DNA from 2 places in the Spirillospora sp. NPDC052242 genome. Region 2 is predicted to be linked to the other one. Evidence: predicted binding sites of a transcription regulator. Region 2 holds the regulator's gene; the other holds the start of a gene.
What was found. Region 2 encodes HrcA, which represses chaperone genes, less so after heat shock. Its sites were predicted from a motif close to TTGGCACTCTCNNNNNGAGAGTGCCAA; they were not measured.

Region 1 (7,867 bases), on a different contig from region 2:
GGTGAGCAGCGGATGCCCGTCCGGGCTCTCCACATGGACGACGCGGCCGGCGCCGCCGTCACCGAGGACGACCCGGAACGTCTTCTTGAGCGCCGACACGTCGCCCTCGGCCGCGCGCGCCACCAGCGTGCCCTGACCGTCGAACACCTTGTACTCGGAGCGGGCGGAGGGGGCGCGCCGCGGCTGGTCCACCGTCAGCACCGGGGAGTCGAAAAGCTGGTACACGGCTCGTGCTCCTTGCGAGTGGGAGGGACGTCACCCCAGGCCGGCGAGGTCGGCGAGGAGTTCGGAGGCGGTGACGGGGTCGAGCGCGCCGCGCGGGGGCGCGGTGAACCGGACCTCGCGCAGCGTCTGCTCGGGGAACACGTCGACGGCGAGGACCGCGATGCCCGGGGCCAGCTCGACGACCAGGTCGGGCGCGTCGCCGGGGAGGCGGCGGACGACCGAGTGGTACACGCCGCCGTCCTCGGCCGGGCCGCGCTCCCAGCCCTTGCGCAGCAGCCCGAGGATCGCGCCGGACGGGACGGTCGCGCCCTCGAAGCGCGCGAGCCGCCCGGTGTCGCGCTCGGTGCCGCCGAGCTCGTCCACGTGCCGTCCGAGCTGCGGGAACGGCTGGACGATCTCGTAGTCGGCGAACAGCTCGGCCCACGCCGCGACCGCGCCGCCGAGGTCGAGGGGGTGCGCGATGCCGATGCGCGCGTCGTCCGGGAGCCGCACCGGGGCGTCGGCGGCGTCGGCGAACGTCCGGTCCTCGGCGATCCGGAACGCCGTCCCGCCGGTCGTCCAGACGAGCCTTCGGGCGATGTGCCGCAGCAGCGGGTGCCGGACGAAGTACCGCTCGAACTCGTCGGCGGTCCACCGGCGTCCGGTCGTCATCGCGCGTTCGAGCCGCCGGATCTGGTCGCCGGCGATGCCGCGCACGTCCTTCTTCAGCGCCGCGAACCGCTGGTACGCGGCGGGCGCGAGGTCGGCGTCGTCCTTCGCGCCGGGCTTCGGGAGGGCCTTGCGGTGCTTGCCCGCCTCGTCGATCACGAACGGCCGCAGTTCCTCGTCGAACCCGACCGTGAACCGGCGCGGGCCGTAGTCGAGGACGAGCGTCCCGGCGTCGTCGAGGCCGAGGTCGGGGACGAGCCGGTCGGCGAGTTCGTCCGGGGAGAGCCCGCGCGCCTTCGCCGCCATGGCCAGGCAGTTCTCGGCCGTCCGGCGGCGGCCGGGGGCGGACGCGCGCTGCGCGACGCGGTGCAGCTGGATCAGCGCGGTGTCGGTGCCGATCGCCCGCAGCACCTGCACGGCGTGCTTGTCGGTGCCCGACCCCGGCCACTTCAGCAGCAGGGCGCCGAGCCGCCGGGCGGCGTCGTCGTCGGCCGTCCGGCAGAGCTGGTCGAGGACCCAGCCGCTGCGGGACGGCGTCCGCTGCGCGATCCAGCGCTCGAAGATCGCGCGGCCGAACGCGGCCAACGACGCGGGCTCGCACGCGTCGAGCGCCTCGTCGAGTTCCGGGTTCGTCGTCGGCTCGCCGCCCCACGGCAGGGCCACGTAGAGGGTCAGTGCGCCGATGAGGTTCTCGATCGCCTCCGGCGGCAGCATCCGTCCGTCCCGCAGACGGACCTCGGGCAGTTCGTCCCGGTTCAGCCAGGTGGCCGTCAGGGGCCGGACGGGCTTGGCGGGCGGCTCCGCCGGTGCCTCCTGGGCGCTCTCCTCGGCCAGGAACCCCTCGACGGCCTCGGCCGCGCGGTCGCCGTACCGGCGGGCGGCGTCCACCACGGCCGGGACGCCGTGCCGGGACGCGATGTGGGCCAGCGCCGCCCGGGCCTTGTCACGCGGGACGCGCGCCTTGCCCAGCGCGTCCGGCACCAGGAACGGCACCGCGTCGGCGCCGTGCCCGGAGAGCCACTCGGCGGCGACGCGCCGGGTCGAACCTTGCGACAGCCAGTGGGCCATCAGCACGGCCGTCTCCAGGTCGAGGAGGGGCAGCAGCGCCCGGTCGCCGCCGTAGCGGCGGTCGACCTTGGCGTGCGGGAACACGATGTGGTGGGCGTCGAGTCCGAAGCGGGCCAGCAGCGCCTTGAGGTCGTCGCCCCTGGGACCCGAGCCTCCCTTGGGGTTGGTGCTCCAGTCCGCCAGCAGCGGCCGGACGAGCTCCTCGGGGGCGCGCTTGAACATGTACGTCTGGCACGGCGTGTAGGTGACCGTCCCGTCCTCGTACGCCCGGACGAGCCCCTCCCACCCTTCGCTCTCCAGGATCGCCTTCTCTTTGTCGCCGAGATAGGACGGCCTGTCGCAGAGCTTCAGCCATTCCTCCCGCTCGCCGTCCGCCCACACGAGGCTCCGGTCCGCGGGCGGCTCCAGGCCCGGGACGAGCGCGGCCCCTTTCGCCGCGGCCCTGGTCGTCTCGCGGTACGCGCGGGCGTCCCGTTCCCAGGGCGGGTCGACCAGCAGCCGGGGCAGCGCGTCGCTCATCCCGATCCTTCCGACGTCGGTGAATGTGGGGATCGGACGCACGTGTTCGAAGATCGGTTCACTCGTTCTCGGGCACGCGAAAGGGGGCGGTCCCGCGGGACCGCCCCCTTTTGCAGCCGTTCACCCGATGCGGGTGGGCGTGGACCCGATCAGAAGTCCATGCCGCCGGCGTCGGGCATGCCGCCCGCCGGGGCCGCGTTCTTCTCGGGCTTCTCGGCGATGACGGCCTCGGTGGTCAGGAACAGCGCGGCGATCGACGAGGCGTTCTGCAGCGCGGACCGGGTCACCTTGGCCGGGTCGAGGATCCCGGAGTCGAACATGTTGACGTAGTCGCCCGTGGCGGCGTTCAGGCCCTCACCCGGCGTCAGGTTGCGGACCTTCTCCACCACGACGCCGCCCTCGAGGCCGGCGTTCACGGCGATCTGCTTCAGCGGCTCCTCGAGCGCGCGCTTGACGATGTTGGCACCCGTGGCCTCGTCGCCCTGCAGCTCGAGCTTGTCGAACGCCTTGGTGCCGGCCTGCAGCAGCGCCACGCCACCGCCGGGGACGATGCCCTCCTCGACCGCGGCCTTGGCGTTGCGGACGGCGTCCTCGATGCGGTGCTTGCGCTCCTTGAGCTCCACCTCGGTCGCGGCGCCGGCCTTGATGACCGCCACACCGCCCGCGAGCTTGGCCAGGCGCTCCTGGAGCTTCTCGCGGTCGTAGTCGGAGTCGGTGTTGTCGATCTCGGTGCGGATCTGGTTGACCCGACCGGCGATCTCGTTGGCGTCACCGGCGCCGTCCACGATGGTGGTCTCGTCCTTGGCGACGACGACCTTGCGGGCGCGGCCCAGCATGTCGAGCGTGGTGTTCTCGAGCTTGAGGCCCACGTCCTCGCTGATGACCTGGCCACCGGTCAGGGTGGCGATGTCGCCCAGCATGGCCTTGCGGCGGTCGCCGAAGCCCGGGGCCTTCACGGCCACGGACTTGAAGATGCCGCGGATCTTGTTGACGATCAGCGTCGCCAGCGCCTCGGCCTCGACGTCCTCGGCGATGATCAGCAGCGGCTTGCCGGACTGCATGACGCCCTCGAGGACCGGCAGCAGGTCCTTGTTGGCCGACACCTTCCCCTGGACGATCAGGAGGTACGGGTCCTCGAGGACCGCCTCCATGCGCTCGGGGTCGGTCACGAAGTAGTGCGAGATGTAGCCCTTGTCGAAGCGCATGCCCTCGGTCAGCTCGAGCTCCAGACCGAAGGTCTGGCTCTCCTCGACCGTGATGACGCCTTCCTTGCCGACCTTGTCCATCGCCTCGGCGATCATCTCGCCGATCTGCTGGTCGCCGGCGGAGATGGAGGCGGTGGAGGCGATCTGCTCCTTGGTCTCCACGTCCTTGGCCAGCTTGGACAGCTCCTCGCTGACCCGCTCGACCGCGGCCTCGATGCCCCGCTTCAGCGACATCGGGTTGGCGCCCGCAGCGACGTTGCGCAGACCCTCGCGCACGAGCGCCTGGGCCAGCACGGTCGCCGTCGTGGTGCCGTCACCGGCGACGTCGTCGGTCTTCTTCGCTACTTCCTTGACGAGCTCCGCGCCGATCTTCTCCCAGGCGTCCTCGAGCTCGATCTCCTTGGCGATCGACACACCGTCGTTGGTGATCGTGGGGGCGCCCCACTTCTTCTCCAGCACGACGTTGCGGCCCTTGGGGCCGAGCGTCACCTTCACGGCGTCGGCGAGCTGGTTCATGCCCCGCTCGAGACCGCGACGGGCGTCCTCGTCGAACGCGATCATCTTTGCAGCCATAGGCTCCAAGTCCTCCCGGAACAAGGTGGCTTAGACGGATCGAGCCGACGCCCGCGACGGACGACCCCGGCCGACGACTCCCATTCCGCCGCCGCTCCGAGGCCTCATCGCCCCGACCCAGACTGTGAAGTTGTCACTCTCCACAGTGGAGTGCCAACCGTTTTTTAGCACTCTACCCTGTCGAGTGCAAGCAACGCGCACCCTCCGCGAAGGAAGGTTCGTCTACCTCCCCAGACCCACCCTGACCAGCCCCGGAGCCGCTACCAGGGGCGTCCTGAGCGTGTCGTCGGACACCTGCCGAGGTCAGGGCGGGGGGTCGCTGCGGAGCGGTCTTGGGGTCTCGGCTGCTACCGCGAAGCCGGACGTTCTGTCCCATGGCACCGCTGACCAGAGGCTTTCCAGCACCGTCCATATGCGGTCCACCAGCGGCCAATCCGGGCGGGCACCGGTCAGGGTGATGACGGCCATGAGGTCGCTGCCCCAGACGCCGTGCTCGTCGTCCGGGTCCGCCGCGATCACGTCTTCGGCGATGGACCGCACGCCGGCGTGGATTTCCAGCAGCAGGTAGTCGGCCGCCGGTCTCTGCCGGTCGGTGCCGGTGACCAGCCTGAAGCTATGGACGGCATCGATTTCGGGTTCCGGCCACTCGCCCGGTAGATAAGGCCCCTGTTCGCCGAGGAGAGGCGGTCCGTTCTCCAGTAGAGCATCCAGCACACGGTCCATTGCCCCTGCGGCAGTCTCCTGTTCTGCTCCTTTACAGAAGAACACGAGTCTGTAGGTCATAATTGCCCTCTGGTGCCGGCAGTGATGTCAATGCGTGTGCCCATGCCCTGCTGCGGGTGTGGTGTTTCGCGTGTGGCGAGGTCTGGATAGCTTTGGGGCTTGGGTGAGTTTTCGGTTGGCGGCTTATGCCGTGTGCGTCGAGGACGGGCGGGTGCTGCTCGCGCGGCATGTGTCGCGGGCGGGTGAGAGCAACTGGACGCTTCCGGGCGGCGGGGTCGAGCACGCGGAGGATCCGTTCGACGCGGTGGTCCGGGAGGTGGCCGAGGAGACCGGCTGCGACGCGGTGGTCGAGCGGTTGCTGGGCGTCGACTCGCGGGTGATCCCCGCGGCGGAGCGCGCCGTTCCGGGCGGACCCGAGCACCACAACGTCGGAATCTTCTACCAGGTGCGCATCACCGGGGGGCGGCTCCGGCCCGAGCCGGGCGGCGCGACGGCCGAGTCGGTCTGGACGCCGATCGCGGACGTCGTCCGGCTGGGGCGGTCGTCGCTGGTGGATGTCGGGCTCGCCCTGGCGCGGACGCGGCCGCCGACCGGGCACGTCGCGGGGGTTCCGGTCGGCGGGCCGGTCCGGCACTGATCAGGTGGCGATCGCTTTCCGGAGGGCGTCCAGGCGGGCGTAGTGGTCGTCCAGCCATCCGTCGGGGACCTCGATGGTGAGTTCCACCGCGGTGAGGGACGCCCGGCCGTCGACCACGGTCACGTGCAGGCGGTCGTCGTCGTCCAGTTCGAGCCAGATCTCCGCGCCGCGGCCGTCCTCGCGCCAGGCCGTGTTGTCGCCCCGGTCGAGGTCGTCGAGGACCTCGCCCCACTCGTCGAGCTCGTCGGGGAACACGGTGCTCGGCACCCGGCCGTTCACGAAGGGGCTGCAGACCTCGATCTCGCCCGTCAGGACGTCGCCGTCCAGGGCCGTGAACCGGTGGACGACGCCGTTGCCGAGATCGTCCGCCAGATGGATCAGGTCGGGCACATCGCTAGCCGTCATCGCCACATGCTAGACACCGCGGGCGCCCGGCCGCCGCCGGAACGGGTGCACATATGGGGACCGGCGCCGGTTCGCGAGGTGAACGGCGGCGGGATCGGGGGGCGTTTTTCGGCGGCGGTTCCGATATGTGAACGACCGCTCCGGACGTGGTGTCCGGAGCGGCCGTTCGGGATCGATCCCCGCCGACCGGCTGGGACGGTCGGCCGCATTGCTGTCCTGCGGTCGGTGGCCATGGTCGGCACGCTGAGCACCTGCCACCGCTCGGCGGGGCCGCGGACTACTTCACGGAGTCCTGCTCGGACCCCTCCACCTCGTTGATCGCGGTGTTGCCCTTGCCGTCCTTGAGCGTGGTGTGGAAGTCGCCGGTCTTCACCGACTCGTTCCCGACCTCGGGCGACGCCTCCGGCGAGCCGGTGACGTTGCTGAACGCGAGGTCGCCGGGGCCGGACTCGGCGACGATGGTCGGGCCGTTGACGCCGACCTTCGAGTGCTTCGCCGAGAACACGGTGTCCGGGCCGCCCTTGTGGTCCCCGTGGCCGCCCTTGTGGTCATCGTGGCCACCGGTGCGGGCACTCTGCTCGGGCGTGCCGGCCTCCTCGCCCTGAGCCTCCTGGGCGTGGGCCTCCGGCTTGGCCTCGGGCTTCGCCTCCTGGGCGTGGGCCTCGGGCTTGGCCTCCTGGGCGTGAGCCTCGGGCTTGGCCTCCTGGGCGTGAGCCTCGGGCTTGGCCTCCTGAGCGTGGGCCTCCTGAGCGTGGGCCTCCGGCTTGGCCTCGGGCTTCGCCTCCTCGGCCTTGGCGTGCTGGCCGTCCGCCTCCTTGGCGTGGCCCTTGCCGTCGCTCTTCACCGAGTCCTGCTCGGCGCCCTCGATCTCGTTGACGACGGTGTTGCCCTTGCCGCCCTTGAGGTCGGTCTTGATGTCGCCGGCCTCGACCGACTCGTTGCCCACCTTGGGCGACGCCTTGGGCGAGCCGGTGACGTTGCTGTACGCGAGGTCACCCGGGCCGCTCTCGACGACGTAGACCGGGCCGTTGTGGCCGACGGTGGCGTTCTCCACGATGAAGACGTTGATGTCCTTCTTCGCCGTGGCCTCCGGGGCCGCCATGGCCGACGGCGCCAGGAGGATGGGCGCACCCATCGCGATCCCGCCGATCACCGCCGCACGAGCAATGCGATTCATGCCTTTCCCTTCTGTTTGCGAAGCGACGCGCTCCCTGCTGGAGCACTCAGCCCCAACTCTTCCAGGAAAGAAATGACGCAACACTCAAGTCCTCGGCCAACATTTTCCAAGATCATCCCAGCAAAAGCGGAGGCAGAGAAAGCGAGTACCCAGCCGAGCACGGGTCTCGGGAAAAGAGATGATCACTAGAATTGAACCCGTTATGTCCAGTTATCCACCAATGTAGCCGGTGGATATATACCGCAAAGCGCCCGGCATACTTCGCGTGGTCGGCGCTGTCACCCGACACCGGGACGAGCGACCCGCCCGGCGCACGTCCGACGTGCGCCGGGCGGGTCGGGTCGGGACGGGCGGGACGGGCGTCAGCCGCCGGCGACCGCGGGGATGATCGAGATCTGGGTGCCGGGCGGGGTCGGGGTGTCGAGGCCCTCGGCGAACCGGACGTCCTCGTCGCCCACGTACACGTTGACGAACCGGCGGATCTTGCCGGCGTCGTCGAGGATGCGGGCGGAGATCCCGGAGTAGCCGGCCTCGAGGTCGGCGACGACGGCGCGCAGGGTCTCGCCCTCGGCCTTCACCTCCGCCTCGCCGCCGGTGTAGGTGCGCAGGATCGTCGGGATCCGCACGGACACGCTGCTCATTGCTCGGCTCCTTCTCGTTGTCAGGCGAGGCCCGCGGCGCGGAACG
Region 2 (7,867 bases):
TGCCGCCCGGCCACGCCGTCGGCAAGATGGACGAGCTGCGCCGCGTCATGTACCGGCGGGGGAAGGGCGCATGGTTCACCGCCCGGCTGCGCGTCGAACGGTCCGGGCGGTTCAGCGCCGAGTTCGACTACGACGGCGAACCCGACTTCGTCCCCCCGCTGCCGCCGTCCGCCTACGCGCAGGACCTCGACCGGTTCCCGCGCGCCGAGGAGTACATCCCCGGCTGGCTGCGGGAGAAGCTCCGCCTGGCCTGACCACGCCCCCGCGCGCGGCAGACTGGGAGCATGCCCGCGACCCTGCCCGACGGCGACCCCGTACCGGCCGACGGCGCCCTGCCGTCCGGCGCCCTCGACGGCCTGGGCACGCGGCCCTTCGCGTTCTACGTGCACGTCCCGTTCTGCGTGACCCGCTGCGGCTACTGCGACTTCAACACCTACACGGCCACCGAGCTGGGCCCGGGCGCGAGCCGCGACTCCTACGCCGACACCGCCGTCGCCGAGGTCCGGATGGCGCGGCGCGTCCTCGGCGACGCCGACCTGCCCGTCCAGACGGTCTTCGTCGGCGGCGGCACCCCCACCCTCCTCGCCCCGGACGACCTGGGCCGCGTCCTCGCCGCGATCGACGCCGAGTTCGGCCTGGCCCCCGGCGCGGAGATCACCACCGAGGCCAACCCCGAATCCGTCGACGACGCGTACCTCGCCAAGCTCCGCGAGGCCGGCTTCACCCGCGTCTCGTACGGCATGCAGAGCGCGCGCGAGCACGTCCTGGCCGTCCTGGAGCGGACCCACACGCCCGGACGCGTCCCCCAGGTCGTCGACTGGACGCGCAAGGCGGGCTTCGAGCACATCAACCTGGACCTCATCTACGGCACCCCCGGGGAGACCGACGACGACTGGCGCGCGTCCCTGGAGGCGGCCCTCGCGTCCGAGCCCGACCACGTGTCGGCCTACGCGCTGATCGTCGAGGAGGGCACCCGGCTGGCCGCGCAGGTCCGCCGCGGCGAGCTGGCGGCGCCCGACGACGACGCCATGGCCGACCGGTACCTGCTGGCCGACGACCTGCTCTCCGCGCACGGCCTGCACTGGTACGAAATCTCCAACTGGGCGACGGGCCCCGACGCCGCCTGCCGCCACAACCTCCTGTACTGGACGGGCGCCGACTGGTGGGGCGTCGGCCCGGGCGCGCACAGCCACGTCGGCGGCACCCGCTGGTGGAACGTCAAGCACCCCGCCGCCTACGCGTCCCGCCTCGCCGAGGGCGTCACCCCCGCCCACGCCCGCGAGATCCTCGACGCCGACGACCGCCGCGTCGAACGCATCATGCTCGAACTCCGCCTCGCCGACGGCTGCCCCACCGCCCTCCTCGACGACGCCGCCGTCCGCCGCCTCATCACCGACGGCCTCCTCGAACGGGCCCCCTACGCCGAAGGCCGCGCCGTCCTCACCCGCCGGGGCCGCCTCCTGGCCGACGCGGTCGTCCGAGACCTGTGCTGAGCGAAACCCGGTCGGCCTCCGGGCGCTGCGCGCCCTCCGGCCGCCCGGACAACCCGCCCCCCGGCGGTGACTGTGGTGCCGCGGCCCGCGTGGTGGCCCGGCTCCGAGGGGCGGCGCCGCGCTGAGCGCCTTGGGGGCCGTCTTGTGCTTGTGGTGGCTCTGCTGCGGTGCGGGGCGTTCCGGGGGTGTCGGGTGTGGGGGGTTAGGGGGCGGTCACGAAGTCGATCAGTTCTTCTACGCGGCCCAGGAGGGCGGGTTCTAGGTCGGTGTAGGTGGTCACGGAGGCGAGGATGCGCTTCCAGGCGGCGCCCACGTCGGGGGCCCAGCCGAGGGCGTCCAGGACGCCCTCCTTCCACGGGACGCCGCGGGGGACGCGGGGCCAGGCGGGGATGCCGACGGCGGCGGGCTTGACGGCCTCCCAGACGTCGACGAACGGGTGGCCGGCGATCAGGACGTGCGGGGACGAGACGCGCGCGGCGATGCGGCTCTCCTTGGAGCCCTCGACGAGGTGGTCGACGAGGACGCCGAGGCGGCGGCCTTCGGCGGGGCCGAACTCGTCGACGATCGCGGGGAGGTCGTCCACGCCCTCCAGGTACTCGACGACGACGCCCTCGACGCGGAGGTCGTGGCCCCAGATCTTCTCGACCAGTTCGGCGTCGTGCACGCCCTCGACGTAGATGCGGCTCTCCTTTGCGACCTGCGCGCGCAGGCCCCGGACGGCGACGGAGCCGGACGCCGAGCGCGCGGGGCGGCGCGGGGCCGCCTCGGGACGGACGAGCGTGACCGGGGCGCCGTCGATCAGGAAGCCCGCCTTGGTGAGCGGGAACACGCGGCGCTTGCCGAAGCGGTCCTCGAGGGTGACGCCGAACTTGTCGCAGGCCACGACGGCGCCGCAGAATCCGCTGTCCGGGTCCTCGGCGACCAGCCCCGGTTCGGCCGGGATCTCCGGGACGAGGCCCTTGCGGGGCCTGCGCCAGTCGCCGGACAGCACGTCGTTGCCGTAGTCCTTACTCCGCACAGGTCCGCAGATTAACCGGACGGCGGCCGCGGGCGGTGTCGTCCCCGGTCGCTCGGCGTGGCGCCCGATCCGGATAGGATCGCGCCGCCGCCGGGGCCGGGACCCTCCAGAAGGGCGCCCGCGGGTCGTACACTTGGCACTCAGGAGTAAGGAGTGCCAGCGGCACGGGGCCGGACGGCACCGGATGATCGGGGGGCCAGTGGCAGCGCACGAGGGAGGTGACAACGTGCTGGACGACCGGAAACTCGCGGTCCTGCGCGCCATCGTCGAGGACTTCGTGTCCACGAACGAACCCGTGGGTTCCAAGGCCTTGGCGGACCGGCACAACCTCGGCGTGTCCCCCGCCACGATCCGCAACGACATGGCGGTTCTGGAGGAGCAGGGGTACATCGCGCAGCCGCACACGAGCGCGGGCCGCGTCCCCACCGACAAGGGGTACCGGCTGTTCGTCGACCGGCTGTCGACGATCAAGCCGCTGTCGGCGCCCGAGCGGCGGGCGATCGAGACGTTCCTGTCCGGCGCGTACGACCTCGACGACGTCGTCGGCCGGACGGTGAAGCTGCTCGCGCAGCTGACCCGGCAGGTCGCGGTGGTGCAGTACCCGTCGCTGACGCGGTCGACGGTGCGGCACGTCGAGCTGGTGCGGGTGGCCGAGAGCCGGCTGCTGCTCGTCCTGATCACCGACACGGGACGGGTGGAGCAGCGGGTCATCGAGACGCCCGCCGAGATCTCCGAGGAATCGATCGGGCACCTGCGGGCGTTGCTCAACACGTGCCTGGACGGGCTCGGGCTCGGCGAGGTGCCGACGGCCGTCGCGGACCTGCCGGACAAGGTGGGGCCGGACGAGCGGCCGGTGGCGGCCGCGGTGCTGTCGGTGCTGCTGGAGACGCTCGTCGAACGGCACGAGGAGAAGATCGTTTTCGCCGGCGCGGCGAACCTGGCCGCGGTGGACTTCTCGCAGAGCCTGCGGGAGGTGCTGGTCGCGCTGGAGGAGCAGGTCGTGCTGATGCGGCTGCTCGGCGAGTCCGGCGACTCCTCTACTGTTACGGTGCGGATCGGCACCGAGAACCCCGAATTGGGGCTCCGATCGACCTCGGTCGTCGCCGCCGACTACGGCGTCGGCGACCTCACGCTGGCCCGGCTGGGAGTGCTCGGGCCTACACGCATGGATTACCCCAGCACGATGGGAGCGGTACGGGCAGTGGCACGCTACGTGGGACAGATCCTGGCGGGGTCGTAAGTGGCCAACGACTACTACGCGACTCTAGGGGTCGGCCGGAACGCGAGCGCCGACGAGGTCAAGAAGGCCTACCGCCGGCTCGCGCGGGAACTCCACCCGGACGTCAACCCCGACCCGGAGACCCAGGAGAAGTTCAAGGAGATCACCCAGGCGTACGAGGTGCTCTCCGACCCGAAGAAGCGGGAGATGTACGACCTGGGCGCGGACCCGTTCGCGCCCGGCGGCGGGGGCGGCGCCGGCGGGTTCGGCGGCGCGGGGTTCCCGTTCAGCGACATCATGGACGCGTTCTTCGGGACGTCGACGTCGCGCGGCCCCCGGTCGCGGGCGCGGCGCGGGCGGAACGCGACGCTACGGGTCGAGCTCGACCTGTCGGAGACCGCGTTCGGCACCACCCGGGAGCTGACCGTGGACACCGCGGTGGCCTGCTCGGCGTGCGAGGCGACGGGCTGCGCGCCCGGCACCCACCCGGAGACCTGCGACACCTGCCACGGGCGCGGCGAGGTGCAGCAGGTGCAGCGCTCGTTCCTGGGCCAGGTCATGACGGCCCGGCCCTGCCCGGCGTGCGGCGGCTTCGGCTCGGTGATCCGCACACCGTGCACCGAGTGCTCCGGGGACGGGCGCGTCCGCACCCGGCGCACCGTCAAGGTCAAGATCCCGGCGGGCGTGGAGAACGGCATCCACATCCAGCTCGCGGGCGAGGGCGAGGTCGGCCCCGGCGGCGGCCCGCCCGGCGACCTGTTCCTGGAGATCGTGGAGCGCGCGCACCCGATCTTCGAGCGGGAGGGCGACGACCTGCACTGCACGGTCGAGATCCCGATGACGGCGGCGGCGCTCGGCACCAGCGTCACGATCGAGACGCTCGACGCGGCCGAGGAGATCGACATCAAGCCGGGCACGCAGTCCGGCCAGGTGATCACCCTCTACAACCGGGGCGTGCGGCACCTCAACGAGAGCGGACGCGGCGACCTGATGATCCACGTGAACGTGGAGACGCCCGGCAAGCTCGACGAGGAGCAGGAGGAGCTGCTGCGGCGGCTCGCGGTGCTGCGCGGCGAGGAGCGCCCGCCCGGCAAGTTCGCGCCGGGGCAGCGCGGGATGTTCTCCCGCCTGCGGGACGTGTTCAACCAGCACTGAAGAGAGACGGTGACGGCCTACCGGGAGGGCCGTGACGGTGCCGATGAGGACCCCGGGGACGCGGCCGCGTCCCCGGGGTCCGGTGACGTTGGGGGAGAGCGATGAGTCCGCCGGTGTTCCTCGCCGGGACGGCCGCGCTGGAACGCGACCGCGTCGTCCTGGACGGCCCCGAGGGGCGGCACGCCGCGACCGTGCGGCGGCTGCGGCCCGGTGAGCGCGTCGACCTCACCGACGGGGAAGGGCTGCTCGCGGAGTGCGTCGTCACGGCGGCCGACCGGGCGTCCCTCACGCTGGAGGTCGCGGCCCGGCACCGCGAGCCGCCGCCGGAACCGCGCCTGGTCGTCGTGCAGGCGCTGCCGAAGGGCGACCGGGGCGAACTGGCGGTGGAGACGATGACCGAGGCGGGCGTGGACGAGATCGTCCCGTGGGCCGCCGCGCGGTGCGTCACCCAGTGGCGTCCCGAGCGCCGCGAGAAGGCCCTGGGCCGCTGGCGGAACGCCGCCCGGGAGGCCGGCAAGCAGGCCCGGCGGAGCCGCCTGCCGCACGTGCCCGACCTCGCGTCGACCGCCGACGTCGCGCGGCGGCTCGCGGACGCGTCCGCGGCGCTCGTCCTGCACGAGGGGGCCGCCGAGCCGCTCAGCGGCGTCCGTCCGCCCGCGTCGGGGGAGGTCGTCCTGGTGGTCGGGCCCGAGGGCGGGATCGCCGAGGACGAGCTGGCCGCGTTCGGCGCGGCCGGGGGACGTCCGGTGCGGCTCGGCCCGACGGTGCTGCGCACCTCGACGGCCGGGGTCGCGGCGGCCGCCGTGCTGCAGGCCGCCACCGGCCGCTGGTGAGGGGCCGCCGGGCGGCCGTCCCGGTCAGGGACCGGCCTGCCCGGCGTCCTGCTGCTTCGTGGTCGACGGGGTGTCGCTGGGCGTCGGCGTCTGCTGGTCGCTCGGCTCCGGCGAGGGGTCGGGCGAGGTGGGCGTCGACGAGGGCGGGTCGGTTGGCGACGTGGACGGCGTCTGGCCGCCCGGGCACGGCGTCCCGCTGGGCGCGCCGGGCGTCGGCGTCGTGCCCGGCGAGGGCGTGCCGGTCGCGTCCGCACCGCCGCCGCGCGGGATGACGCACGACGACAGCCCGGGCGACGACGACGGCGCCCCGGCCTCCTCGGACGTGCTGGGCGTGGCGGACGTCGTCGGCGCGGGGGAGGACGGGTCCCCGGGGACGACGGGCGGCGGGTTCGCGCCGGTGCGGTCGCCGTCGCTGTCGTCGCCTCCGCCGCCGGACGGGCCGTCGCCGGTGACGGTGTGCTGGATCAGGTCGATCGTCTGCGGTCCCGCCGTGACGCCGAACCCGGCGATCGCGACGGCCGCGGCGACGGCGAGCACGGGACGCGCCCAGCCCACGGTGAGGCCGGCCGGCCCGAACCGGGCGGGCGCGAACCGGCCGAGAAACCCCCGGCGGCGCCCGCCTTCGGCCGCGATCCGGGCCCGGATGCGGTCCAGGCCGTCGTCGGAGGGGATGACCGATTCCGCCTCCGCGTTCAGAACCCGGCGAAGGATCTCGCCGTGGTCGTCGTGGGGGTCGGTGGTCATGAGAACTGCTCCAGGACGTTGCGTAGGGCGGTCATGCCGCGTGCGGTATGACTCTTGACCGCGCCGCGGGAGATCCCCATGGCGTTGGCGATCTCGGCTTCCGAGAGATCACCGTAGTAGCGCAGGACGAGCGCCTCCCGCTGGCGGGGTGGGAGCCGGGAGAGCGCGTCGACGACCGCCGAGCGCTCCAGCTCCCCGATGGCCCCGGCCTCCGCGCTGGGCGCGTCGGGAAGCCCCTTGGGGGCGTACTTCTCGACGACGGCGCGGTGGCGCAGCACCGATCGGGACCGGTTCACCACCGACTGCCGCAGGTACGACAGCGCCTTGTCGGGGTCCCGGAGGCGCCGCCAGCCGCCGTGCATCGCGACGAACGCGTCCTGGACGACTTCTTCGGCCGTCCCCGCGTCCCGCACGAGCATCGCGGCGAGCCGCACCAGCGAGCGGTAGTTGGCGCTGTAGAGGGCGGTCACCGCCTGGTCGGCGTCCCAGGCGACGGCAACGGCCCCGGCCGTGCCCCTGGCCACGAGGGTCTCGGTCACGTCTGTGGGACGCCCGCCCTCCTCGTCCGGTTTACGAAAGGGCATCTTCTGGTCTGCCTCGGTCACCTATCCGCCGCCTTTGCCGTCCCCGGCCGTCCTTTCGGTCGGCCACCGCGAGAGCGGCATGAATCGGGCGTTCCCGACCGAACCGAGGGCGTGCCGCATGCCTGCGAACCGGGGGGTACGCCTTGAATTGACAACCTTAACCAGTGGCCGGTCGGAAACGGCTCGACAACCGGAGATCGATTCCGGAAAACCTTATCGGCGGGGGCGCCGCGGACCACGCCCGCGCGGGTCTCGATAGGATTCCGATCGCGGTCGCCGCCGCGGGAGGGGAGACAGATGACCGACTGCCTGTTCTGCAAGATCGTGTCCGGGGACGTGCCGGCGAAGATGGTCCGCTCGTCGGACCGGGCCGTCGCGTTCCGCGACATCAACCCGCAGGCGCCCACGCACGTCCTGGTCATCCCGAAGGACCACCACCCGACGGTGGGCGAGCTGGCCGCGGCCGACGCCGAGCTGCTCGCCGAGGTGCTCCGCGAGGCGCACCAGGTAGCCGTCGACGAGGGCATCTCCGACACCGGGTACCGGATCGTGTTCAACACCGGGGCGCAGGCCGGGCAGACCGTCTTCCACGTGCACGCGCACGTTCTGGGCGGCCGCGGCCTGAACTGGCCGCCCGGCTGACGCCCGGCCGAGGACGATCTGCACGGGCCCGGCGGAGCCGGCCGGGCCGGGCGGGGCGCGCCGTTTCGCGGGCCGCGGACGCGCCGGGGCGAGCGGAAATACGGCGGCGCACCGGCGAGGGCGGTCGGTACCATGGAACCGACACACCTTGCACACCCGGAGCAGACAGAAGGCAGGTC

Region 1: groL (chaperonin GroEL) is a predicted target of HrcA. The motif match lies at 4,369-4,395, and genes of this name have one in related genera.

The regions. Positions count from the first base shown of each region.
Region 1 covers NZ_JBFAUZ010000085.1:6,047-13,913, forward strand. Annotated here, with positions in the region: gene AB0L25_RS39800 (LURP-one-related family protein) at 1-225, opposite strand, end outside; gene AB0L25_RS39805 (DUF4132 domain-containing protein) at 256-2,460, opposite strand; gene groL (chaperonin GroEL) at 2,610-4,238, opposite strand; gene AB0L25_RS39815 (hypothetical protein) at 4,542-4,961, opposite strand; gene AB0L25_RS39820 (NUDIX hydrolase) at 5,125-5,598, shown strand; gene AB0L25_RS39825 (DUF5959 family protein) at 5,599-6,003, opposite strand; gene AB0L25_RS39830 (prolipoprotein diacylglyceryl transferase) at 6,281-7,180, opposite strand; gene AB0L25_RS39835 (MoaD/ThiS family protein) at 7,543-7,821, opposite strand; gene thrC (threonine synthase) at 7,842-7,867, opposite strand, start outside.
Region 2 covers NZ_JBFAUZ010000006.1:169,534-177,400, forward strand. Annotated here, with positions in the region: gene AB0L25_RS07190 (hypothetical protein) at 1-254, shown strand, start outside; gene hemW (radical SAM family heme chaperone HemW) at 285-1,493, shown strand; gene AB0L25_RS07200 (DUF3097 domain-containing protein) at 1,696-2,511, opposite strand; gene hrcA (heat-inducible transcriptional repressor HrcA) at 2,738-3,751, shown strand; gene dnaJ (molecular chaperone DnaJ) at 3,752-4,885, shown strand; gene AB0L25_RS07215 (16S rRNA (uracil(1498)-N(3))-methyltransferase) at 4,987-5,718, shown strand; gene AB0L25_RS07220 (hypothetical protein) at 5,743-6,462, opposite strand; gene AB0L25_RS07225 (SigE family RNA polymerase sigma factor) at 6,459-7,046, opposite strand; gene AB0L25_RS07230 (histidine triad nucleotide-binding protein) at 7,344-7,688, shown strand.